Regions from separate parts of the Cellvibrio zantedeschiae genome, predicted to be linked through region 2. Evidence: predicted binding sites of a transcription regulator. Region 2 holds the regulator's gene; each other region holds the start of a gene.
The links. The regulator sigma-54, encoded in region 2, starts transcription at its own class of promoters, with help from an activator protein. The targets are predictions, from matches to a motif close to TGGCACANNNNTTGCNNT.
Positions count from the first base shown of each region.

Region 1: a site for sigma-54 is predicted at 4,821-4,838, ahead of glgC (glucose-1-phosphate adenylyltransferase). Genes of this name have one in related genera too.
Region 3: a site for sigma-54 is predicted at 2,469-2,486, ahead of IE104_RS19035 (PEP-CTERM sorting domain-containing protein). Genes of this name have one in related genera too.

Region 1 is NZ_BMYZ01000001.1:1,603,039-1,611,204, forward strand. It holds gene IE104_RS07095 (PilT/PilU family type 4a pilus ATPase) at 1-420, shown strand, start outside; gene IE104_RS07100 (hypothetical protein) at 490-750, shown strand; gene glgA (glycogen synthase GlgA) at 818-2,269, opposite strand; gene glgB (1,4-alpha-glucan branching protein GlgB) at 2,281-4,491, opposite strand; gene glgC (glucose-1-phosphate adenylyltransferase) at 4,907-6,178, shown strand; gene IE104_RS07120 (glycoside hydrolase family 57 protein) at 6,168-7,895, shown strand; gene malQ (4-alpha-glucanotransferase) at 7,952-8,166, shown strand, end outside.
Region 2 is NZ_BMYZ01000001.1:507,255-515,420, forward strand. It holds gene IE104_RS02260 (YhdP family phospholipid transporter) at 1-297, shown strand, start outside; gene yjgA (ribosome biogenesis factor YjgA) at 363-881, opposite strand; gene IE104_RS02270 (HPr family phosphocarrier protein) at 992-1,261, opposite strand; gene rapZ (RNase adapter RapZ) at 1,264-2,133, opposite strand; gene IE104_RS02280 (PTS sugar transporter subunit IIA) at 2,193-2,639, opposite strand; gene hpf (ribosome hibernation-promoting factor, HPF/YfiA family) at 2,654-2,944, opposite strand; gene IE104_RS02290 (RNA polymerase factor sigma-54) at 3,014-4,660, opposite strand; gene lptB (LPS export ABC transporter ATP-binding protein) at 4,847-5,572, opposite strand; gene lptA (lipopolysaccharide transport periplasmic protein LptA) at 5,576-6,094, opposite strand; gene lptC (LPS export ABC transporter periplasmic protein LptC) at 6,084-6,716, opposite strand; gene IE104_RS02310 (KdsC family phosphatase) at 6,725-7,285, opposite strand; gene IE104_RS02315 (KpsF/GutQ family sugar-phosphate isomerase) at 7,303-8,166, opposite strand, start outside.
Region 3 is NZ_BMYZ01000002.1:288,129-296,294, forward strand. It holds gene IE104_RS12030 (flagella assembly protein FlgT middle domain-containing protein) at 1-1,039, opposite strand, end outside; gene IE104_RS12035 (hypothetical protein) at 1,181-1,636, shown strand; gene IE104_RS19035 (PEP-CTERM sorting domain-containing protein) at 1,746-2,390, opposite strand; gene IE104_RS12045 (class I SAM-dependent rRNA methyltransferase) at 2,724-3,917, shown strand; gene IE104_RS12050 (hypothetical protein) at 3,957-4,388, shown strand; gene IE104_RS12055 (histidinol-phosphatase) at 4,444-5,100, opposite strand; gene rppH (RNA pyrophosphohydrolase) at 5,284-5,787, shown strand; gene ptsP (phosphoenolpyruvate--protein phosphotransferase) at 5,901-8,166, shown strand, end outside.

The DNA.
Region 1 (8,166 bases), 1.1 Mb from region 2:
CGCCGCCCTCAATTGCTCATGGGGTTGTCACAAAATTTGCGCGCTTTTGTGTCACAACGTTTATTGCCAACTGTTGATGGAAAACGCTGCGCCGCTATTGAAATTTTGTTGGGGTCAAAAACGATTCAAGAGTTGATTTTGAAAGGCCGCTTTACCGAAATAAAAGAAATTATGGAAAAGTCTGAAAATTTGGGAATGCAAACCTTCGATGGCGCACTTTTCAAGCTTTATATGGCCGGTAAAATCAGCCTGGATGATGCGATTACTAATGCGGATTCACCCAATAATTTACGCCTGCGCATTAAATTGGCTGGCGATTCTACGGTCGCACCCACACCTGAAGCCGTGAAAGCCGCGAGTGCACCCGCCAGTTTTGCCGAGTTGAGCCTCGAAAAAATAGATGACGACGAAAACACGTAGCTAAAAGCGATTTGAACACAGGCAATGATCTTCTGATAGAATGCCGCCTCCTTTGTGTCTGGAGTGGTTATGTCGTCCTCTTTTTACGAAATTCTTGAGCTGTCATCTGGCGAAATTGTATTAAAGCGCAGTGGCGATGAAAGCTCAGTTGAGCCTTTGGTAACGCTCAAATTTTCAGCAGAATCTATAGCATTTTTAGGTGCAGCACGCTTTGAAGTTGCCAAGGCAATGATTGAGGCAGGGATGGAAGCCGCGAGTGAATTAGCGGAACAAAGTCATGACGACATAACGGCCGATTTAAACGATATAGAACACCATATTTTGCATTAACAGCTGCGTATTTTTAAACATCCCTGTTTATTTTTGGACGATGAATGATTGAAATTCACCGGCCTGTTTAATCAGCATTCACAATGGCTGAATAAATTTCCTCATAACGCTCCGCACTTTTCTCCCACGAAAAATCCTGGCTCATGGCATTTTGCTGCAATTTTTTCCATATCTCAGGTTGCTGATAGCATGCAAGTGCGCGTTTGATTGCCAAATGTAATTCTTCCGGCGTTGCCAAATGAAATACAAAGCCGTTGCCGTCGCTACCAATATCATCTAATGGTTTTTCGATCACCGTATCACGCAATCCGCCGACTGCATTTACAATAGGCAGTGTTCCGTAACGTAAACTGTACATTTGATTTAAACCGCAAGGTTCAAACATAGAAGGCATTAAAAAAATATCGGCGCTCGCTTCAATTTGATGCGCGAAATCTTCGTTGTAGCCCAGGGTTACAGATACTTTATGCGGGTGTTGCTGCGCAATATTTTTTAACGCTTGTTCGTAGCTGGCGAAACCACTACCCAAAATTACAAGTTGGCAATCTTGTGCCAGCAGCTGATTCATTTGATTCAAAATTAAATCAATGCCTTTTTGCTCTACAAGGCGTCCGATGAATCCGATCATTGGCACAGTCTTATCCACCGGCAAACCCAATTGCGCTTGCAAGCTTGTTTTATTTTTATGCTTTTGGCTAAGTGTACGACGATTATAATTGTGGGCAATGAGTTTATCGGAACCGGGGTTCCATTCATCCATATCAATTCCGTTTAACACGCCGGATAAATCGTCAGCACGTGCACGCAAAACACCATCCAAACCACAACCGAATTCCGGCGTTTGAATTTCGTTAGCATAACTTTGACTTACGGTTGTAATGGCATCTGCAAACGCGAGCCCGCCTTTAATAAATGACATTTGCCCGTAAAACTCAAGCTTTTCATGGTGCCAATAATCACTTGGCAATCCCAACTCAGAGAAAACTTGATAAGAAAATAAACCCCGATATGCCATATTATGAATGGTAAACACTGAAGCGGGTTTTTGTTCATACTGCGCGAGTAATGCGGGAATTAAACCGGTTTGCCAGTCGTTGCAATGCACAATATCAGGCTGCCATTCCAGATTGGCCTGGTTTAATGCAATAGCTTCTGCTGCTTTTGCGAACACAAAAAAACGCCAGTGATTATCGCTCCAATCGCTGCCATCGGGGCCGCAATAGGGGTTTCCTTCGCGCTCAGAAAATTGTGGGATATCGACTAATATGACCGCCACGCGCGAGCCAGGCAAACGGGTTTGTTGCAGAAAAATAGTTTGGCCAGAAATGTTCAGTTCTGCGACTTTTTTAACTCCAGCCTCCTTGGCTTTTTCCATCACGCTTGCATAGGCAGGTAACAAAATTTTTATATCGTGCCCGCGTTTTAAAAGTGCGCGCGGCAAGCTCGATGCTACATCTGCCAAGCCGCCGGTTTTAATTAATGGATGCGCTTCACTGGTTGCGAATAATATCTTGTGCATAGCAAATCCTTTTAGTGATCACACTTCAACAAAATTGCACCCAATGGTGGCAAGGTAAGTTGAATTGATTGCGCGTGTCCCATCCAGCTAATGTGTTCGGTAGGTATTTCATTGGCATTGCCTTTATTGCTGCCAGCGTAATATTCAGAATCAGAATTGAAAATTTCGTGATACTTGCCTGCGACCGGAACACCAAGACGATAATTCTCGCGCAGCGTTGGTGTGAAATTTAAAATGACCAACGTAAAACCTGTGCTGCCTTTGCGCAAATAACTCACAACGGATTGCGTTGAGTCATGGCAATCTACCCATTCAAAACCGTCATGTTGAAAGCTCCGCTCATAAAGCGATGGTAGCGTTGTATAAAGTTTATTTAAATCTTTTACCAATGTTTGCAAGCCGGAATGATAGGGGCCTTCGCCGAGCAAATGCCAGTCCAACGAACGGCCGTGAGCCCATTCACTCCACTGGCCAAACTCGCAACCCATAAATAATAATTTCGAACCCGGATAGGTATAAAGATAGGTGTAAAGCAAACGCAAATTCGCAAATTTTTGCCAATCGTCACCGGGCATTTTCCGAATCATACTGCCTTTACCGTGCACGACTTCATCGTGGGAGAAAGGCAGTTGGAAATTTTCGGTGAAGGCGTACATCATCCCAAAGGTTAACTGATTGTGATGATACTGACGGAAGATGGGATCTTTGCTGATGTATTCGAGGGTGTCGTGCATCCAGCCCATGTTCCACTTCATAGAGAATCCCAAACCACCCACATAAGTCGGGCGAGTTACTTGCGGCCATGCGGTGGATTCTTCAGCCACCACTATGGCGCCGGGGCATTGGCCGTGGCAGAGCACATTGAGCTGGCTGAGAAAAGCCATGGCTTCGAGGTTTTCATTGCCACCGTAAATATTGGGAATCCACTCACCATGATTACGCGAGTAATCAAGATGCAACATGGAGGCAACCGCATCCACACGCAAACCATCTATGTGAAATTCTTTTAACCAAAAAAGCGCATTCGCTAACAAAAAGTTGCGCACTTCATTGCGGCTGTAGTTGTAAATCAAAGTGCCCCAATCGCGATGCTCGCCCAAACGAGGATCTTCATGTTCATAAAGCGCGGTGCCATCAAAGCGGGCGAGGGCGTGGGCGTCTTTTGGAAAATGCGCTGGCACCCAATCCAACATTACGCCTATGCCATGTTGGTGAAGGTGATTTACAAAATAGCGAAACTCATCGGGCGTACCAAAGCGACTGGTCGGCGCATAGTAGCCAGTTGTTTGGTAACCCCATGAATCATCCAGCGGATGCTCGGTTACTGGCAGGATTTCGATATGAGTGAAGCCCATGTACTTAACGTAATCGGCCAGCTGGTGGGCCAGGTCACGATAATTGAGAAAGCTATTGCCTTCACCGCGGCGCCAGGAGCCTAAGTGGACCTCATAGATAGAAATAGGCGAGCGCTGCCAATCCCAATTGGTCCGTTGATTCATCCAGGATTGGTCGCTCCACTGGAATTCGCTAGGCGCGGCCACTATGGATGAAGTTTTGGGTCGTTGCTCAAAAGCCTGGCCGTAAGGGTCGGCTTTTAGAAAGGTTTGGTGCGTATGGCGGTTGCGGATTTCGTATTTGTAATTGGTACCCGGTTTTACGCCAGGAATAAATACTTCCCACAAGCCACTTCCGCCACGCACTCTCATGGGGTGATGGCGACCATCCCAATCGTTGAAATCGCCCACAATGCTAATGCGTTCAGCGCCCGGTGCCCATGTTGCGAACAAAACACCCTCGATACCATCTACTGTTTTGGGATGGGCGCCTAATACTTCATAGATTCCCCAATGCTGTCCCTCGCCAAACAAATGCATATCCAGCTCGCCCAATTGTGGTGCAAAACTGTAAGGGTCATATTCTATGTGCACTTGATTATGTCGATCAGTCCATTGGACTTGATAATGTACAGGTACATCTTTAGCCAAACCGTACCATTCAAAAAAATCTGTGCCTTCAATACGCTCTATAGAAATAGGTCCGGTGTTCAACTGCAAACTAACTGCGCTTGCGCCCGGAATAAAAATGCGAACGAGGGTATCGGCAAGGGCGGTGGGAACGCTTAAATGATGCCTTCCCAGCACCTCAAAAGGATCGTGGTGAGCGGCGTTGATGATACGCAGTAATTCATTGGGCAAACGTTGTGCTGGCTTGGCACTGAGCATGGAAAGTGTCCTGTTTCAAAGCGAAATTTACGGTCAAAAAATGACTAAATTTCAGGTTTTTATCTATGCCGATAAGAATGGCGTTTAAGTTTATAGACGCAAGCAATTTATTTAGATTAACTCAGTCTGTCTTAAATACTCTTACACGAAAGCGTCACAGGTTAAGGATAAAGTGAGGCAGCGTTATGACACAACGTAGAGTAAAAAATAATTTCACACAAACGAAATATTTGCAGATTCAATGCCACTATTGAGTCTACACTTGTATTGCCTTATTGAGGCAAACTAATTCTCGCCGAGAGTTAAGTTTATAAACGGATTTTTTCTCTTGGCATTGATATTGCTCAATGTAACAAAAGAGAAATCAATTTATTGTCAAATACCCAACTTTTGAAATAAGAAGAAAGGAGTTTTAATGAGCACTAACCAGACCTCTGGTCGTTTCGTCAGCCGCCTAACGCAAAAAACTTTAGCTGTTATTCTTGCCGGAGGCCGTGGCTCGCGCCTTCATCAATTGACTAACTGGCGTGCAAAACCAGCTGTGCATTTTGGCGGAAAATTTCGCATTATCGATTTCCCTTTATCCAATTGTGTTAACTCGGGCATTCGCCGCATTAGAGTCTTAACGCAATATAAATCCCACTCATTAGATCGACACATCCAGCGCGGCTGGGGCTTCCTTGGTGGTGAATTAGGCGAGTTCGTGGAGCTGCTGCCTGCACAACAACGTTTAGATGAATCATGGTATGTAGGCACTGCTGATGCGGTCTTGCAGAACCTCGATATTATTCGTCGCCACAATCCAGAATATGTTTTGATTTTAGCGGGCGATCATATTTATAAAATGGATTACGGCACCATGATCGCGGCTCACGTTGAGCGCGGTGCAGATATCACCGTAGGTTGTATTGAAGTTCCCTTAGAAATCGCAAGCTCTTTCGGCGTAATGGATATCGATAAAGACAATCGTGTTATTCGTTTTACGGAAAAGCCAGCTAACCCGGAGCCTACGCCCGGTAAAACCGACAAAGCCCTTGCCTCAATGGGTATTTATGTATTCAGCACCAAAGTGTTGTTCAGTGAATTATTAAAAGATCAAAAAAATCCTGATTCAGAACACGACTTCGGAAAAAATATTATTCCCGCCATGATTAAAACTCATCGCGTAAACGCCTTCCCATTCCGCGATCCTATTAGTGGCGGTGACGGTTACTGGCGCGACGTGGGAACCGTTGATGCTTTGTGGGAAGCAAACCTTGAGTTGACTGCCGTAATTCCTGAGTTGGATTTATACGATGCGGAATGGCCAATCTGGACCCATCAGGAACAAGTGGCTCCTGCAAAATTTGTATTTGATGATGAAGGTCGTCGCGGTTACGCGGTCGATTCATTAATTGCAGGCGGATGCATTGTATCTGGTTCAGTTGTTAAACATTCCCTGTTGTTTCCACGCGTGCGTGTTCACTCCTATTGCGACATTGAAGACTCCGTGCTTTTCCCCAGTGTGGAAGTAGGGCGCAACTGCAAAATTCGCAAAGCCTTAATTGATCGTCGCTGTAAAATTCCTGAGGGCACAGTCATTGGTTACGATGAAGAAGCTGATCGTAAACGTTTCTTTGTGTCACCCAAAGGTGTGGTTTTAGTTACACCCGAAATGCTGAGCGAGGATCATCCGCATGCCCTTTAATGGCAAAATGAAGGTCGTATTTCTCTGGCACATGCATCAGCCAGATTATCGAAACATAATGACCGGCGAATATTATTTTCCCTGGACTTATCTTCATGCTTTAAAAGATTACGTGGATATGGTTGCGCATTTGGAAGCGCAACCAAAGGCGCGTGCGGTATTTAACTTTGCGCCGATTTTGTTGGAGCAATTGGATGATTACGCTCAGCAAATTGGAAATTTTTTTGCCCGTCAGGAAAAAATTAAAGATGCGGTCCTGTGGTCATTGGTAGATTCAGCTCTACCTGTCGCAGGCACCCCGGAATTTATTTCACTCGCAAAAAAATATTTGCGAGCCAATCGCCAGCGCATGATTGAACGCTTTCCCATTTACCGCGAATTGGCAGACATTGCTGAAAAACTGGATGAACATTCCACCATTGCAAAATACCTTAACGAACAATTCTTAATTGATCTTGGATTTTGGTATCACTTAAGTTGGCTGTCGGAAACTTTGCGCCGCTCGGATTACCGTGTTCAGGCTTGGCAAAATAAAGGTCGTGGATTTAGTTGGCAAGATCGTTTGGATTTAGTCAAATTAATCGGCGAGGAAATCGCCTCTATCGGGCCCCGTTATAAAGCACTTTATGATAAAGACCAAATTGAATTGTGCATGAGCCCCTATGCGCATCCCATCATTCCCTTGCTGCTTGATATAAATTCGGCACGCCAGGCATGGCCTGAAGTTACGCTTCCCATTGCAACCAATTATGCCGGTGGTGAAGAGCGTGCAAAATGGCATTTGACCCAAGGTGTAAAAACATTTGAACATTACTTTGGTCACAAACCTAGAGGATGCTGGCCATCAGAGGGAAGTGTAAGCGACGACACATTAAAGCTTATGCAAGAGGCAGGCTTTGATTGGGTTGCAACAGGTGATTCAGTTTTACATAACAGCCTGCGCCATGTTGATAACAAAACTATTGCGGACGATCTTCACGAGCGTAAAGCCTGTTTACATCGCCCCTATAATTTTGCTGATCATAAAGTAAATTGTTTTTTCCGCGACGACGGGCTTTCAGATTTAATTGGTTTTAAATACGCCAATTGGCATTCAGACGATGCGGTAGGTGATTTAATTAACCACATGGTCAATATTGCCAACGCCTGTGACAACCCCAAAAATTCCGTAATCTCAGTCATTATGGATGGTGAAAATGCGTGGGAATATTTCCCTGAAAATGCCTACTATTTTTTGGCGCAACTTTATCAGCGCATCGGCGAACATCCGCAATTAGAACTAACCACCTACAGCGAATTAATCGACAAGCAAAAACCGGAACCACTCGCAATGCCACACGTAGTTGCCGGTAGTTGGGTTTATGGAAACTTTTCCACCTGGATTGGTGACAAAGATAAAAACCGTGGTTGGGATATGCTTTGCGAAGCCAAGCTTGCCACTGACCACGCACTTGCCACAAAGAAATATACCAAATCAGAACATATCCAAATTGAAAAACAATTAGCGTTGTGTGAAGGTTCGGATTGGTTCTGGTGGTTTGGTGGTTACAACCCAGCGCAAAGCGTAAGTGATTTTGAATATTTGTATCGCCAACATTTAAAAAATTTGTATCACTTGATTCGCGTTCCCGAGCCTGAATATTTAAATACTGTAATCAGTATCGGCGGCGGCGATCCAGCAACGGGTGGCGTCATGCGTCAAGGCCATGAGCACTAGGTCATGAACAAGCGTAACCTTTAACAAAGGTTACGAACAGAAAGGATAGGGCACAGATGCCAAACAATGCAGCAAATGTTTTTCCGCTCTTTCAAGCTCGACGAGCCGGAGTTTTGTTACATCCCACATCGCTTCCCAACGCTTCGTCCTTCTTTCAACATAAACCTTATCCACAAATGCATGGCACCTTGGGAAAAGATGCATATTTGTTTGTGGATTTTTTAGCGCAGTCTGGCCTCAGCGTTTGGCAAATGCTACCCACTACGCCAAC
Region 2 (8,166 bases):
TTGGAAAATGAAAAAATTGACGCACGTTTAGTTGCCACTTTGCCGGTTGTTGGCAGCTACACTTTTTTCACCGCGTTAGTTACAGGTTTACCTGCAGCAGCGGGAATATATATCGTCAGCAAATTATTTAAGAAACAGGTAGATCGCGCTACCAGTATCAGTTACAGCCTGCAAGGCAATTGGAACGATCCAAAAATGAGTTTTGATCGTCTCTTTGAAAGTGAAGATGAATTGATTAAAAACGTAAATAAAGAAAAAGCGCCCGCAAAAAACCGAAGGCGTAAGGTACAAAATTAGATTTAATATAGACAAAAAAATAGGAGGCTAATGCCTCCTATTTTTTTGGAACTTTAACGCCAAAATCAATCTTGCAGTTCAAGTTGCTCGCGAATAAAAGCGAACAATTTGCGAGAGCTTTTAGGTGGGAGGTTTTCGTCGCGTTCTTTTTGCGCGCTGCGTACTAATTGTTTCAAATGCTGCACATCAATGCCGGGGCAGTTAGTAACCAATGTTTGGAAAATTTGTTTATCGCCTTCAATTAATAAATCGCGGAAGCGTTCTATTTGGTGTTGGCGATGTACGTATTGATCACTGCGTGCTTGCAACTTATCAACAGCAGCTTGAATTTCTTCATGATTGGTTTCACGCATTACGCGACCAATGAATTGCAAGTGACGACGACGCGCTTCGCGATGCGGCATTTTACGCGCCTCGAGAATGGCATCTAAAAGTTTTTCTTCAGCGGGAATGGTGGCCAATTGCTTATCGTTCATTTCGATAAGCTGCTCGCCCAACTTCTGTAGAGCAGTCATTTCGCGTTTTACCTGCGATTTGCTCTTGATGTAGTCGTCGGGGTTGATGTCGTCGTATTTGTAAACCATAGGATTGCCTAAACGGAGTGTTACCGGTGTTGCTTGCAGATGCTGATCAAAAAGGGCGCACAGGGTAGGTGAACCAGCTGCAAATAACAACCTTTGTTTGGCAGCAAATTCTATTCATCTTCCTCAAAGCGGTTGTTAATTAAGGCTCTAATAGCGTCCATTGCCTGGGTTTCGTCATCACCTTCGGTTGACACTTCAAGGTTGGTACCCTGGGTTGCGGCCAATAGCATCAGGGACATAACGCTTTTTGCATCTACCCAGCTACCGTTTGTGCGAGCTTGGCTACGGCAGCCAAACTGGGCCGCTAAAGTAGCAAACTTGGCAGCAGCACGAGCGTGCAGGCCGCGTTTGTTAATAATAGGAATGGTTTCCGTTAACATAGTTAATTTTTCTTGTGTTTGTTTATATCGCGATGACGCACCTGCACATCGCCAAATTGTTCATTAAAATGCGCTTTGAGCCGTTCGCTCAAGTACACAGAGCGGTGTTGTCCGCCGGTACAGCCCACCGCAACGGTAATGTAGCTGCGGTTGTTGGCTTGATAACGTGGCAGCCAGCGGCTCATAAAGTCTTCTATGTCCTGATACATCTCATTCACGGCGTCTTCTGCTTCCAAAAACTCAATCACGTCCTTATCTTTACCCGTCAAGGGGCGAAGATTGGGTTTCCAGTGAGGATTCGGCAGGCAGCGCGCGTCAAAGACGAGATCTGCATTTACCGGGATGCCATGTTTAAAGCCAAAAGATTCAAACAATATCGCCATGCTGGACTGGCTGCGGCCGACTACGCGCTCTTTCACCAAATCGCGCAGTTCATGCAGGGTCAAATGGCTGGTATCAATAATTTGATCCGCGGTATCGCGAATAGGTTCCAGCAATTCCTGTTCGTTCGCAATCGCCTCAGCCAAATTGGTGTGTTTGTCGCTGAGCGGATGCTTGCGGCGTGTTTCGCTAAAGCGCTGGATCAATACAGACGATTGGGAGTCCAAAAAAATCACCGTGAAGGGCAGGTGTGCCTCTTTCAGGGTGCTGATCATTTGCGGGAATATTTGCAAGTCTTTCCAGGCGTTGCGAACATCTATACCAATCGCGAATTTATGTTGGTCGTCTTTGTGGATTTCGATTTGTGCAACCAGTGCGGGCAACAGGCTTACAGGTAAATTATCAATGCAGTTGTACCCCACGTCTTCCAACACGTGTAGGGCGGTACTTTTGCCTGAGCCGGATAATCCGCTCACAATCACTAACTGCATAATGTTTCCCTATATGAACCAAATCGATTTGGTTCAAAAAACCTGGAGCTTAAAAATAATCAGCTGATGGCTGCTTCGTAAAGTGTGCTGTTGTCGCTGGCGGCACGTAAACGCTGGCGAAACTCACTGCGTGTTAATGCACCGGCCAGAGCGGCCAAATTTTTCAAATGTTCTGCGTGTGAATCTTCTGGCACCAGCATGGCAAATAAAATATCGACAGGTTCATTGTCGATAGAATCGAATTCAACGGGATGCTTTAGCGTAATAAGTGCACCTATAGCACCCGCGCTGTTATTGATGCGGCAGTGCGGGATTGCAATGCCGTGCCCAACGCCTGTTGACCCCAAACGCTCGCGCGCAAGAAACCGACGCACTAAATCATCGGCATCAATGGTTGAAATATCTTGCGCAATAACTTCTGCAAGTAATTCCAATGCGCGTCGTTTGCTGCTGGCCTCAAGGCTACTGCAAGCGCGTTCGGGTGTTAACAGTGATTGAATTTGCATAGTTGTCCGAGCTTTTAGCGATGGCTGCGCATCTTTTCTTTATGTTTAATTAGCTGGCGATCCAATTTGTCGGCCAGGGAATCTATTGCTGTATATAGATCGGGATCTGTGGCATCGGCAAAAATATCTTTTCCGCTAACGTGTAAAGTGGCTTCCGCTTTTTGTTCGAGTTTATCAACCGAAAGAATAACGTGAGTATTAGTGATGCGGTCGTGATGATTGCTTAAACGCTCCAATTTGCTGATCACGTAATCTCTCATTGATTCGGTAACTTCTACGTGGTGGCCACTGACATTTATTTGCATAGATACATCCTCGGTGGTTACATGAGTGCCAAATGCACTCACAAAATATTTCCAGCTTAATATTTTCAGTTAAAGTGTTTTGCGCTCATTCGATGGCGGAATGTTGAGCGACTCGCGATATTTAGCAATGGTGCGGCGTGCAACCTGAATGCCTTGTTCGCCGAGTAGATCGGTAATTTTGCTATCGCTTAGTGGTTTTTTAGGGTTCTCCGCGCTCACCAGCTTTTTGATCAGGGCGCGAATGGCTGTGGAAGAACATTCGCCACCGGAATCTGTGCTCACATGGCTGGAGAAAAAATATTTCAGTTCAAAAATACCTTGCGGTGTGTGCATAAATTTTTGCGTAGTCACGCGCGAAATAGTCGATTCATGCATCTCAACAATTTCCGCAATATCATGCAGTACCAATGGCTTCATTGCTTCGGCGCCGTACTCCAAAAAGCCTCGTTGTTTTTCAACGATACAACTGGCCACTTTTAACAGGGTTTCGTTACGGCTTTGCAAACTTTTCAAGAACCAACGCGCTTCCTGCAAATTGTCTTTCAGGAATGTATTGTCACTGCTGGAGTCCGCACGTTTTACCAGCGATGCATAATCAGAGTTGATGCGTAAACGCGGCGCTATTTCCGGATTTAACTCTACCATCCAGCGGCCTTCACGTTTTTCCACAAAAACATCGGGCACTACATATTCTGTTTCACCGCTGGCAATCATGTCGCCGGGGCGTGGATTCAGGCTTTGAATCAAGCTTACCGCTTGGCTAAGCTCATCCTCTTTAAGTTTGGTCCTGCGCATTAACTGGCGGAAATCGCGGCTTGCCAGTAGTGGTAAATATTGTTTGGCAATGAGTTTTGCTTCGGCCAAAAAGGGCGTTGAAGCATCGAATTGTTGCAGCTGCACACTCAAGCATTCGGCCAGGTTTTGGCTGCAGGCGCCGCAAGGATCAAACTGTTGGATGCGGTGCTGAACCGCTTCCACTTCATCCAGCTCCAAATCATCCCATTCGGTGATCAGGCCACTGAAAATGTCTTCTAATGTGACTGATAGCATTCCGCTAGGTTCAACCGCATCAATAATTGCCATGGCAATTATGCGGTCGCGATCAGACATAGGCGTGAGATTGAGTTGCCACATAAGGTGGTCGTACAGCGAATCAGTAGCGGCGCGGCGACTTTCAAAATCGTTGTCGTCGTTTTCGTAATTGGTAGATCCACTGGATTGGCTGGTTTGGTATACGTCATCCCAACTGGTATCTACGGGTAAATCGGCAGGAATGGCTTCGTTCCATTCGGTTGCGCTTTCGCTGTAATCATCTGTGCCGGCGTAGTTATCGGTGTCAGTAAAACTTTCGCTTTCTCTGAAGCCATCGCTGTCACCAAAATTGGTTTCGCCAAAGCTTTCATCGCCAAACTTTTCGCTGCTGGATTCGTTGTACGTCATCTCACCGGAATAGCTCTCGCTAAAATCGTCGGTACCGCTATCGCTGGTGGCTGCTATTTCCTGGGTGCGAGCGTAGTCGCTGTCTTCAAATTCGGTATTGGATGATGACGGAGTATCAAAGCTATCTTCCACTTCCAACATGGGGTTGGAATCAAGAGCTTCCTGAATTTCTTGTTGGAGATCTAAGGTCGATAATTGCAACAGGCGAATCGCTTGTTGCAACTGCGGGGTCATGGTCAGTTGTTGACCGAGCTTGAGTTGTAGAGATTGCTTCATTATTCGAACGAAAAACCCTTAGCTAGCGAAAGAGGCGAGCAAAAAACTAAACACTGTTAGATGGAGTTTAGTCAGGGTTTGACGACTAGGCAATAACTCAATGGCGCTAAAGGGAAATATTTAAAGCAATCTTTATGCCTAATGGTTAAGGATTTTAATTTGTCAAGGAAATGGACGACGAAAAGCTTAAAGTTTGAAGTCTTCGCCAAGGTAAACCTGACGAACTTTATCGTTGGCGAGAATAACGGAAGAGCTACCGCTGGCAATGATATGACCTTCGCTAACAATGAATGCTGTTTCGCAAATGTCGAGGGTTTCGCGCACGTTGTGGTCGGTGATTAACACGCCAATGCCGCGATCTTTTAGGTGGCGAACAATTTCTTTGATGTCGGCAACCGAGATGGGGTCAACGCCCGCAAAAGGTTCGTCGAGCAGGATAAATTTTGGATCTGTCGCCAAGGCACGGGCAATTTCCACGCGGCGACGTTCACCACCTGATAGCGACATACCGAGGCTGTCGCGAATATGGGTGATGTGGAATTCTTGCAGTAAGGATTCCATTTTCGCCAGGCGCTGCTTGCGGTTAAGGTCTTTGCGGGTTTCAAGAATCGCCATGATGTTATCGGCAACGCTGAGCTTGCGGAAAATAGACGCTTCTTGTGGCAAGTATCCAATACCGGCACGGGCGCGGCCGTGAATAGGCAAGTTGGTGATATCCAAATCATCAATTAATACGCGGCCATTGTCGGCTTCCACCAAGCCGGCAATCATATAAAAACAGGTAGTTTTACCGGCGCCGTTAGGTCCTAACAGGCCAACAATTTGGCCGCTGCTAACGGAAACTGAAACATTGATAACGACTTTGCGTTTTTTATAGCTCTTGGCAAGGTGTTGCGCGTGGAGGCTGGCCATGGGTTATTCTTTTTTCTCTGGTTTTGCAGGAATTACCGTTTCGACACGGCCAGTACCGGAAAACTTCGCCGTTTGGCTCTTAATGTCGTAATCCACGTGTCCTGCTTTGGTAACCGAACCGTTTTGTTCAATAGATACGTTTTTATCCAACACCAATTGCTCGGTTTTTACGTTGTAATGAATCGTGCCTGCCTCGGCGTGAATAATGGGCTTACCGGCTTCCGGTTGTTGCTGGTAGTGGGCAGGGCTGCCTTCAGCGGTGAATGATTCTTCTTCCTGATCCTTGTCCTTGCGAACATGAATTTTTTGCGCAGTAATTTCCAGCGTGCCCTGGATTAGCTTCACATCGCCGCTATAAATCACAACTCCTTGCTTAAGGTCGATTTCTTGTTTGTCGGCAGAAATGCGCAAAGACTGGTTTTTATCATCGGGCAAGGCCTGAACTCCTGCGGAACTCATTGCCAGCAAGCAAGCCACGACGCGGGTCCAGCGAAGGATTTTTGATGTAAGGCTAGGGTTCATAGGTGCCCTTGACGTTAGAGAGTAATTCAATCCGCTCGCGCTTCATGTCTGCGCGCATTCCAACCGCTGTAATCTGGCTTTTAGCGGCGCGCATAGTAACAGCTTTGCCAGTTTGCGCGAATTGGTCTTGGATATTTAGGCGCAAATCACTGGTAGTAATGGTGGTTTCACCTTGTTTTTCAGAGGTTTGTCGCGCCACTACCTCCTGAGTAAGGCTGAACCAGGTGTCGTTGTTATCCAAACGTCCTTCTTGCGCTGTAATAAACCAGCCGGGCTTTTGGGGATTGTTAACTACCATAAACACCGGGGTTTCAAACAGGGAATAATCTTTGTCGCTCGGGTTTTCTTTCACTTGGAAGCGGCGAATTAAAGGTGTCGTCATTTGATAGTGGATATTGCCTTCACCGTCATACTGGCGCATTTCAACATTGGTAATGTAGGAATGGGGGAATATTTTTACATCGGCTTGCGGCTGGTTGATCAAATTTTCCTTACTCGAGTATCGGAGTGTGGCAAACAAGATTACCAGCACAATAACAACTAGCCAGGGCAAAGGTAAAAGCAGGGGATTAATCCGCTCGAGATTGGCGCTGTTGATTGTTGGCAAGTGTAATTTGGACATGCTGGGGGTTAGGCCAAGTAAGATTTTAAAAGCTGATCGAGCGTATTTTGCGCTTTCATCAACATATCGCAGGCTTCGCGCACGGCACCTTCACCACCACGTGCATGGCTTTGCCAGTGGGAGCGTTCGACCACTGTGAAATGACCGTTAGCAGGGGTTAAGGCCAAACCAACGCGGGACATGACTGTCAAATCTGGCCAGTCATCGCCCATAAATGCAATTTCTTCGAGGTCGAGTGGATGCTCGGCCAAAATTTCTTGCAGCGCATCCCACTTGTCTTCACGGCCTTGCACCAAAATTTTTATGCCCAAATCGCTTGCGCGTTTGGCGACTAGATTGCTGGTGCGGCCAGTGATAATGCCCACTTTAACACCGCTTTTCTGCAGCATTTTTATGCCGTGGCCGTCGAGCGTGCTGAAGGTTTTGAATTCATCGCCCTGGTTGCTGAAGTAAAGACAGCCATCGGTTAACACGCCGTCTACATCCAACAGGAGTAGTTTGATGCGTTTGGCGCGAGCCTCTAGTTCAGGTGCGGCTAAAAACTGTGACGGTGAGTTTGAATGACTCAAAAGTGAATCCTTGTTAATTAAACAACGCCTGCGCGCAGCAGGTCATGCATATGTAAGACACCAACGGGGCAGGCTTGTTCATCGCTAACCACAAGCGCGGTGATTTTTAAATCTTCCATCATTTTCAAGGCTTCAGCCGGCAGGGCTTTAATGCCGATGGTTTTGGGTGTTCTGTTCATTAGGTCGCTGATCTTAACGCCGGTGAGACTAATACCCTTATCAACTGTTCTGCGCAAGTCGCCGTCGGTAAAAATACCCAAGAGCTGATTTTTGTCATCTACCACGGTTGTCATGCCGAAACCTTTTTCGGTCATGGTGAGCAGCGCCTGGCTCAAGCTCGCTGTAGGCGGAACACGCGGGATTCTATCGCCTGTGTGCATGATGTCCACCACGCGTAACAATAATTTACGACCAAGTGCACCGCCGGGATGGGAGAATGCGAAGTCTTCCTCAGTAAAGCCGCGCGCTTCCAGCAGGGCTATGGCCAGGGCATCGCCTAATACTAGCGTTGCGGTAGTACTTGCCGTCGGTGCTAAATCTAACGGACAGGCCTCGGTCTCAACTGCTATGTTCAGGTGTGCTTCAGCTACTTCCGCTAATGTGGAGCCTGGGTTGCCGGTCATGCTGATGATTTTGATTCCCGAGCGTTTAAGCAAGGGTAGAAGAGTCAGGATTTCGTTAGATGTACCGGAGTAAGAAATTGCCAGCACTATGTCTTGTTTGGTAATCATCCCCAAGTCGCCGTGACTGGCTTCGCCGGGATGAACGAAGAACGCAGGTGTACCTGTACTGGCGAGGGTGGCGGCAATTTTTTTGCCGATGTGACCGGATTTACCCATTCCGGTCACGATAATCCGCCCGGTGCAATTGAGTATGAGCTC
Region 3 (8,166 bases), on a different contig from region 2:
GGTTTACCAAGCGAACCTCATGTTTGTCATAATCTGTCTCGGAGCCTTGCACTACCATTTGGTAGAGTGCGAGTGTATCGCCCGAGCGCAAACCGTTATTGGCGCCGCCCTGCAATAAAATTTGGGTTTGGCCGGGACGTGAATCAATTTGCGCAATATAAGGTTGGCATTGGACAACAGCACCCACTTCTTTGGAGGCCATTTTTACTAGCCCTTTAATTTGTTGGCCGTAGTCGGTTTTCCAAAATAGCGGTGAGCCGAATCCAACGTCTTTTGTTAAACCCCAAATGCCGTAGGTGTCGTAACGTTTGCTAAAAAGTGTTTGGCCGGTAAAGCCATCGCGCAAATTAACCTGAAAGCTAAACACACGTTCGCGTTTGTCAAAACGATTTTTCATTTCAATAAAATCAAATAATCCGTTTAAAAAGCGCGTGTATAAACCGGGGTTGTAAGTGGCTTCGGGATGCGTCATCGCCATATCAATTATTTCGCCGGTTAACACCAGCTGTGTGTGTTGATTGCGCGCGAGCTTCTGAATTTGTTGTGCGAGCAAAGTGTCATCACTCAGTGCAGGCGAAGGAAGGCTCGCATTTAATTGTACGGGTGCGATTGCACGCTTTTTGGCAACCAGCTGCTCACCCAGCATTTGCGGTAGTTGGTGTTCCGCATCGTTCAGCGCGCCAGCGTTGGAACTACTTGGATTAATACGTGGGAAAGCAGTCAACAGCAGAGATTTTTGCAGTAAATTGTTCTCGTTGCTGCGGCACTGGTTGTTGCCCCGTTGATAAGACTCCGCTTTGGATTCGACCACGGTTGCAGTCGGCTTGGGTGCAGGCGTTACCTCTTCTACCGGTGCAGTAGTGCTCGCTTTGGGAATACTTTGGTTGTCAAAAGGAAGGCTTGTGTTCGCCGGTTCGCCCGCACTCGCTGTAGCTTTGGGTTGCACGGGTTTAAAGTCACCCATTGCCCAGCCGTCAGCAGCAAAACTCGTTGTCGCTAGAATAATCATTAAACGCAGTAGCCGAGATCGAATAGGCATGACAAACTCCCGCCACAAGAATTATAAGTACCTTCGAAATTCATAACCGAAACGGTTGTCGTAAGGATTCTGAAAAGGTTATCGGCCAAGGTTTCGGCTTCTTAACCCTAAATGTGAACTGCTTTCTGACCAGGAGAAAATATGTTGTCGGCTAAGGTTTTAGGTGCTGTTTTGGTGGTGGTTTGTGGATGTTTGGTGGCCTGTGGAACGCCCGGCCGCAGCTATACCGATACCAAACTGGTGGAAACCCTGGAAATCGAGATTATGCCGAACACAAGCAAGATGTTCGTCTATCGCCTGCGCCTGCCAGAAGACCGAATTGCGAATGGAGTAAAAGTCGAACGTGGCGGTTTTCAGCGTGGTGATGTTGATCGTGGTGGCGTACCTATCAGCAGCTCCACGCCCAAACGCTTGCTGGAAAACACCGGTTACGTCGTAGAACGCTTGGGCTACTGTCGCGAAGGTTTTTTGGAAATAGATTCCAGCGTTGCACCTTACAACCTGTGGATGAAAGGCGAGTGCAAAGAAGGCGCGACTGAAGAAGATAAGAAGAAATTTGGTACGAAGCAAACCTTAGCCGTAACACTCTCCAAGTAGGGCAATTAGGCCTTAGAGATTTGCGGGATAAAAGCTTTTTCGGGGGAGCGGGCTGTATAGCAAAAAAACCTGCTCGCAGGCAGGTTTTTTTGTTTCCGGTGTTAGCTTATTAAGCTTTGCGACGACGAGCTGCCAGAAGACCAGCAAGGCCGAGTCCGAATAGAGCAATTCCCGCTGGCTCTGGAACACTTGTTGTGGGAACGCCAACAGAGGTTGCGCCAAATTTAAAAAGGTGAGCGGTAGTGTTATCAAAACGATAGCCGCTACCAAACCCAGCTGCAACGATAACGGTTTCGTTGCTGTTTGGGATTGCTGCGCCCCATGTTGTTTGCGCAAATGCCGCTTGTACGTCAACCAAGCTGGCATTGTAAGTTCCGTTGGTAACGGTGCCTAGATCATAACCGCTGAGGAAAGGGCGAACTTCACCACTCATAAACACTGGAATGCTGGCTATGTTTATGCCGTTAACTTTGCCACTGATATTCTCTTCTCCGCCGCCGCCCATAGCCAATACATAAAAGGTGGTGTCGCCGGGAGCAAGATCAAATGTTAGAGTTGAAAGCGCCGGAATCTGGTCCATCCAAACTTTGTTGTTTTGGTAAAGCACATTGTTGATGCTTGTTGATGTTCCACCAAAAATAGCAAAGTCATTGTCAGCAACCATAGAGATGGTGAACGGAACGGCGCTTGCTGCTCCTGCAGTAATAAGCCCAGCAGACAAGGCAATCGCTTGAATAAATGTGTTTTTCTTCATTGGTTTTTCCCTAAGTTGATGATTGAACCAGTAATAACCAACTCTCGCTATGGCGAGACGGCCATCATTTTCTGGGAGCAAGCAAACCGCATACCAGCGTCCGTATTGCAGGCTTTCCGGCACGTTTGAAATATAGAAACAGGGATGCCTGTTAAATATTTCGACATTTTTACATTCAATTTGAATTTCGGGCGCTTATGCTGATTAGGTTACGCGCTTCGCCCACCATGAAAGCGTACGTCATCGAGGACAGTGACACGTCCAAATGATTTGGGTGTTCTTCGTCGATTCTCGATATAATCCGCTCTTTTTCCGCCTTCTTCTGGATTCCCCATGTCTTTACCTACCCTAATTCTTAACGCCCAAGCCGACCGCCGCTTAAAACTTGGCCACCTCTGGATTTACAGCAACGAGGTGGATGTTGCGCGCTCGCCACTCAAACAATTTGAAATGGGACAGCAGGCCTTGGTGACGACTCACAGCGGCAAGCCCTTGGGCATTGCACTGATGAATCCAACCAGTTTGATTTGCGGGCGTATTATCAACCGCGATGAAAAACATCCGCTCAATAAGTCGCTCCTTGTCCACCGTTTCAAGCAATCCTTAGCGTTGCGTGAGCTCACGTTCGATGAGCCTTTCTATCGCCTTGTGTACGGCGATTCTGATTTGCTACCGGGTTTGGTGGTGGATCGCTTTGGCGATTATCTGGTGGTGCAAATTGCCAGCGCCGGAATGGAACTGGTTAAAAACGAAATTATTGAAGCGCTCGTACAGGTGATTAAGCCTCTGGGTATTTTGCTCGCCAACGACCACAGCGCGCGTGCATTGGAAAACCTGCCTGAGTACACCGAAGTTGTTTACGGCGAAGTTCCAGAAGTAGTGGAACTGGTTGAAAACGGAACGCGTTTTCTTGCACCGGTTCACGGCGGACAAAAAACCGGTTGGTTTTACGATCACCGCGTTAACCGCGCGCAATTGCAGCAATATGTTCAAGGTAAGCGTGTGTTAGATGTGTTTTCTTATATCGGCGGTTGGGGTGTGCAAGCGGCGGTTGCTGGTGCGAGCGAAGTTTATTGCGTCGATGTTTCTGAATCTGCATTGGATTTCGTGGAGCAAAACGCGGAGCTTAATGGCGTCGCCGACAAAATCACTTGTTTTGAAGGTAAAGCGATTGAAGTGTTAAAACATTTAATCGCAGAAGATGAGCGCTTCGACATAGTCGTACTTGACCCGCCTGCTTTTATCAAAAAACGCAAAGACCAAAAAGCGGGCGAAGCAGCTTATCGCCACATCAACGAGCTCGGCATGCGCTTGCTGGGGCGCGATGGATTGTTAGTTGCGGGTTCCTGCTCGATGCATTTGGGTAAAGATACTTTGGTGGAGATTGTGCGCGCTGCGGGCCGTCATCTGGATCGCCATGTGCAAATTATCGGGCAGGGCGGGCAGGGGCCGGATCATCCTGTGCATCCTGCAATTCCTGAAACGGATTATTTGAAAGCGGTGTTTGCGCGGGTTTATTTGGCGTAAACATCTGTATATAAATTTTTCGCGAAACAGGAAACAATCATGTTGTCCATCGAACGCCGTATTATATTTCGTATCTTTTTCAGCATTTTGGTGTTCGCACTTGTTGGTGTTTTTGCGGCAGTAAACAAACATTTCCAACGTGATACTCAAGCCTTGGTTGATAACGCCAATCGTGTAGACGCAGAGATCACCAACAAAAATTGCTCGAATGCCGGTTTGGTTTATTATCGCTTTAATCTTGAAGGCAAAGAATTCCTGGGCGCGAGTAATGCGTGCGTGGCATCTTGCGCAAAGGCTTTAACGGGTGAAAAAGTACAAGTAACTTATGAGGTGAATAATCCCGACAATTCTATTTGTGGTTCTGCCGGGCAAATTGCTTCGCGTTTTAGCGCAAATTATTATGCGCTTGGTGCGGTAGGGTTTGGTTTGTTGGTTGTGGTGTTTTATTTAACGCGACGCAAAATCGATTAAGATTTTAATCGATTGAAAAAACCGCTCTCATGAGCGGTTTTTATTTTGGGACAGCTTAATCACGCAAGCTTATGTGCTTCCAACCGCGTTCCAGCGCAATTTTGCTCAGGCGCTCGTCGGCATCTACAGCAATCGGGTTGGGCACTTGCTCCAATAACGGCAGGTCATTAATCGAATCGCTATAAAAATACGCATCATCCAGGTTGTAGTTTTTCTGTTTCAGCCATTCTTGCAAGCGAACCACTTTGCCACTTTGAAAGCAGGGCGTTCCCGTGCCTTTACCGGTATAGCGGCCATCTTTTATTTCTGCATCGCTGGCCAAAATATCGTCAACACCCAAGTGGGCTGCAATAGGATGAGTCACAAAGCTGTTGGTGGCTGTGATGATCAATAAATAATCGCCCTGGTCGCGATGCTGCTGCAAAAGTGCTTTAGCTTTGGGCAGCATCATTGGCTCAATAAGCTCCCGCATAAATTCCGCGTGTAACACGGCGAGGTCATCCAGCGAATATTGAGTGAGTGGTGCGAGTGAAAAGCTCAGGTACTCATGAATATCCAGCGTCGCTGCTTTGTATTGTTGGTAAAAACGGTCATTGGCCTCGGCATAAGTTTGCGCATCAACCAACTTTTTCTGGACGAGAAATTCGCCCCAGCTATGGTCGCTGTCGCCAGCAATAAGAGTGTTATCTAAATCAAAAATAGCGAGACGCACAGGTTACCTTCTTGAACAAAATAAGTAGCTTGGATGAGGGCGCTTAGCATAACCAGTGTGTTCTGGCGGCTCAACAAAGATTTACTCAGGCTCAGTATCAGCGAGGACTTGCGGCTTTGCATAAGCCTGTTATAGTGCGGAAAAAGCTGTTCCACAGCCTAACATTTTGTAGGGATGACTCCCGTGATAGATAGCGATGGTTTTCGCCCCAACGTGGGCATTGTTTTGACGAATGACCAGGGTCAGTTGCTTTGGGCGCGTCGGGTAGGCGGGCAAGATGCCTGGCAGTTTCCGCAAGGTGGTATTAACGAGCGCGAGTCCGCTGAGCAGGCACTCTACCGTGAGCTTCACGAAGAAGTGGGTCTGCATCCACAAGATGTAGAAATTTTAGCCTGTACCCGCGGTTGGTTGCGTTATCGTTTGCCGGATCGTCTGGTGCGCCATAACTCCCAACCTTTGTGCGTTGGTCAAAAACAAAAGTGGTTTTTGTTGCGCTTGCGCAGCGATGATTCGCGTATTTCCCTGAATAACGGTGGCCGCCCCGAGTTTGATGATTGGCGTTGGGTGAGTTACTGGTATCCGCTTGGGAAAGTGGTTTCCTTTAAGAAAGATGTTTATCGTCGGGCATTAAAAGAACTTTCGCTTGTCCATGCTCAGTTAGAGCTGGAGTTGATGGTTGGCCGCTAAGTATTAACTGATTGGCTCTCTCGTCAGATAATAAAAAGTAAATTGAAAGGTTTATCTCCATAGCCCCCATAATGAGCTGCACATAAAAATTAAATAAGGTTTAAATAGTTTCTATGCTGAATTCGCTACGCTCGATTGTCCAGGAAGTGAATGCCGCGCGCGACTTGCCGTCGGCATTGGGCATTATTGTATCGAGCGTTAAAAGCGCCATGCGTACCCATGTATGTTCTGTTTACATGCGCGATGACGACGGCGGCTACGTACTCATGGCGACTGATGGCCTCAACCAAAATGCAGTCGGCAATGTGCGCCTTGCAGCGGGTGAAGGTTTGGTTGGGCGCGTAGTTGTTCGCGAAGAACCTATCAACCTTGAGCAAGCCGAAGCTCACCCCAGTTACCAATATTTCCCCGAAACCGGTGAAGAGCGTTATAGCTCCTTCCTTGGTGTACCTATTATTCACCAGCGTAAAGTGCTTGGCGTATTGGTGGTACAGCAAGTCGAACAGCGCCGTTTTGATGAGGGTGACGAAGCCTTTCTCGTTACCATGTCTGCACAACTCGCCGGCGTAATTGCCCACGCGGAAGCAACCGGCGGTGTTAACAGTGGCAAAAATGAAGTTGCTACCCAGGCTCGTTTTATGGGGGTGGCCGGTGCGCCGGGTATCGCCATAGGTGAGGCTGTAGTTATCGCACCGGAAGCTGATTTGCGCTCAGTTTCCTTCAAGCCTTGTGAAGATGTGGATTTGGAAATCGCGTTCTTCCAGCGTTGCCTTATGGCTGTGCGTGAAGATATCAAAGGCCTTGGAGCACAACTTAAAGAGCGCTTGAATCGCGAAGAGCGCGCGCTTTTTGATGCGTACCTTGCCATGTTGGACGACGCCTCCTTAGGTGGCGAAGTTACCGAGCGTATCCGCAAGGGTGCCAATGCGTCATTTGCGTGGAGCGAGGTTATCCTCGAGCACGAACAAATTTTCAACAGCATGAATGATCCCTACTTGCGCGAGCGGGCAACCGATTTGCGCGACTTGGGTCGTCGTGTGCTGGCTTATCTGCAAGAGTCCAACCGCAAGAAACGTGTTTTCCCCGACAAAACTATTTTGATTGGCGAAGAACTGACCGCGTCCATGTTGGGTGAAATCCCCAAAGAAAAATTGGTCGGTTTGGTTTCGGTAGAGGGTTCAAGCAACTCCCACGTCGCCATTCTTGCGCGAGCGATGGATATCCCCACTGTTATGGGTGCTGTTGATTTGCCCTTCATGCAAATGGATGGCCGCCCGGTTATTGTGGATGGCTACCGTGGCGCGGTTTATAGCGACCCGAACGAGCATATTCTCAAACACTACACCGCTATCGACCTTGAAGAGCAGGTGCTGTTCAAAGGTTTGGAAGCGCTTAAAGATTTACCCTGCGAAACCAATGATGGCTATCGTTTACCGCTTTGGGTAAACACCGGCTTGATGGCTGACGTGGTGCGTTCACTCGAGCGCGGTGCGGAAGGTGTAGGTCTGTACCGTACTGAAGTTCCTTTTTTGATGCGTGACCGCTTTCCATCCGAAGAAGAGCAACGTTCGATTTATCGCGAACAATTAGCGGCATTCGCTCCATTACCCGTGACGATTCGTACCCTCGATATTGGCGGTGATAAGGCGCTTCCTTACTTCCCTATTGAAGAAGACAACCCCTTCCTCGGCTGGCGCGGCATTCGTGTAACACTCGATCATCCGGAGATTTTCCTCGCGCAAGTGCGAGCAATGATTAAAGCCAGCGAAGGCTTGGATAACTTGCGTATTTTGTTACCAATGATCACCAACATTCCAGAGATGGAAGCTTCAAAAGCGCTTATCACCCGCGTATATAAAGAGTTGGTTGAAGAAGGCTACAAGGTCAAAATGCCGCCCGTTGGCGCTATGATTGAAGTTCCCGCTGCGGTGTACCAGGCGCGTGAGCTGGCCGCTTTGTCTGAGTTTTTGTCAGTTGGTAGTAATGACCTGACGCAATATTTGCTGGCTGTTGACCGTAACAATGCGCGCGTTGCAGATTTGTACCAGGCTTTCCATCCAGCCGTTTTGCGTGCGCTGCAACATATTGTGACTGAGGCTCATGCAGAAGGTATTAGCGTCAGTATCTGCGGTGAATTGGCAGGTGACCCGGGTGCGGCAATTTTGTTGATGGCCATGGGTTTCGATATGCTCTCCATGAGTGCGACCAACTTGCCCAAAGTGAAATCGGTAATTCGTGGGATTAGTTCAACTCTCGCAAAAGACTTGTTGGCTGAAGTTATGGCTATGGGCAACGCTGACCAGATTCGTGAACGTGTAGAGCAAGCCTTGAATGACGCCGATGTGGCACGTTTGATTCGCCCAATGGGTTCGGATGATT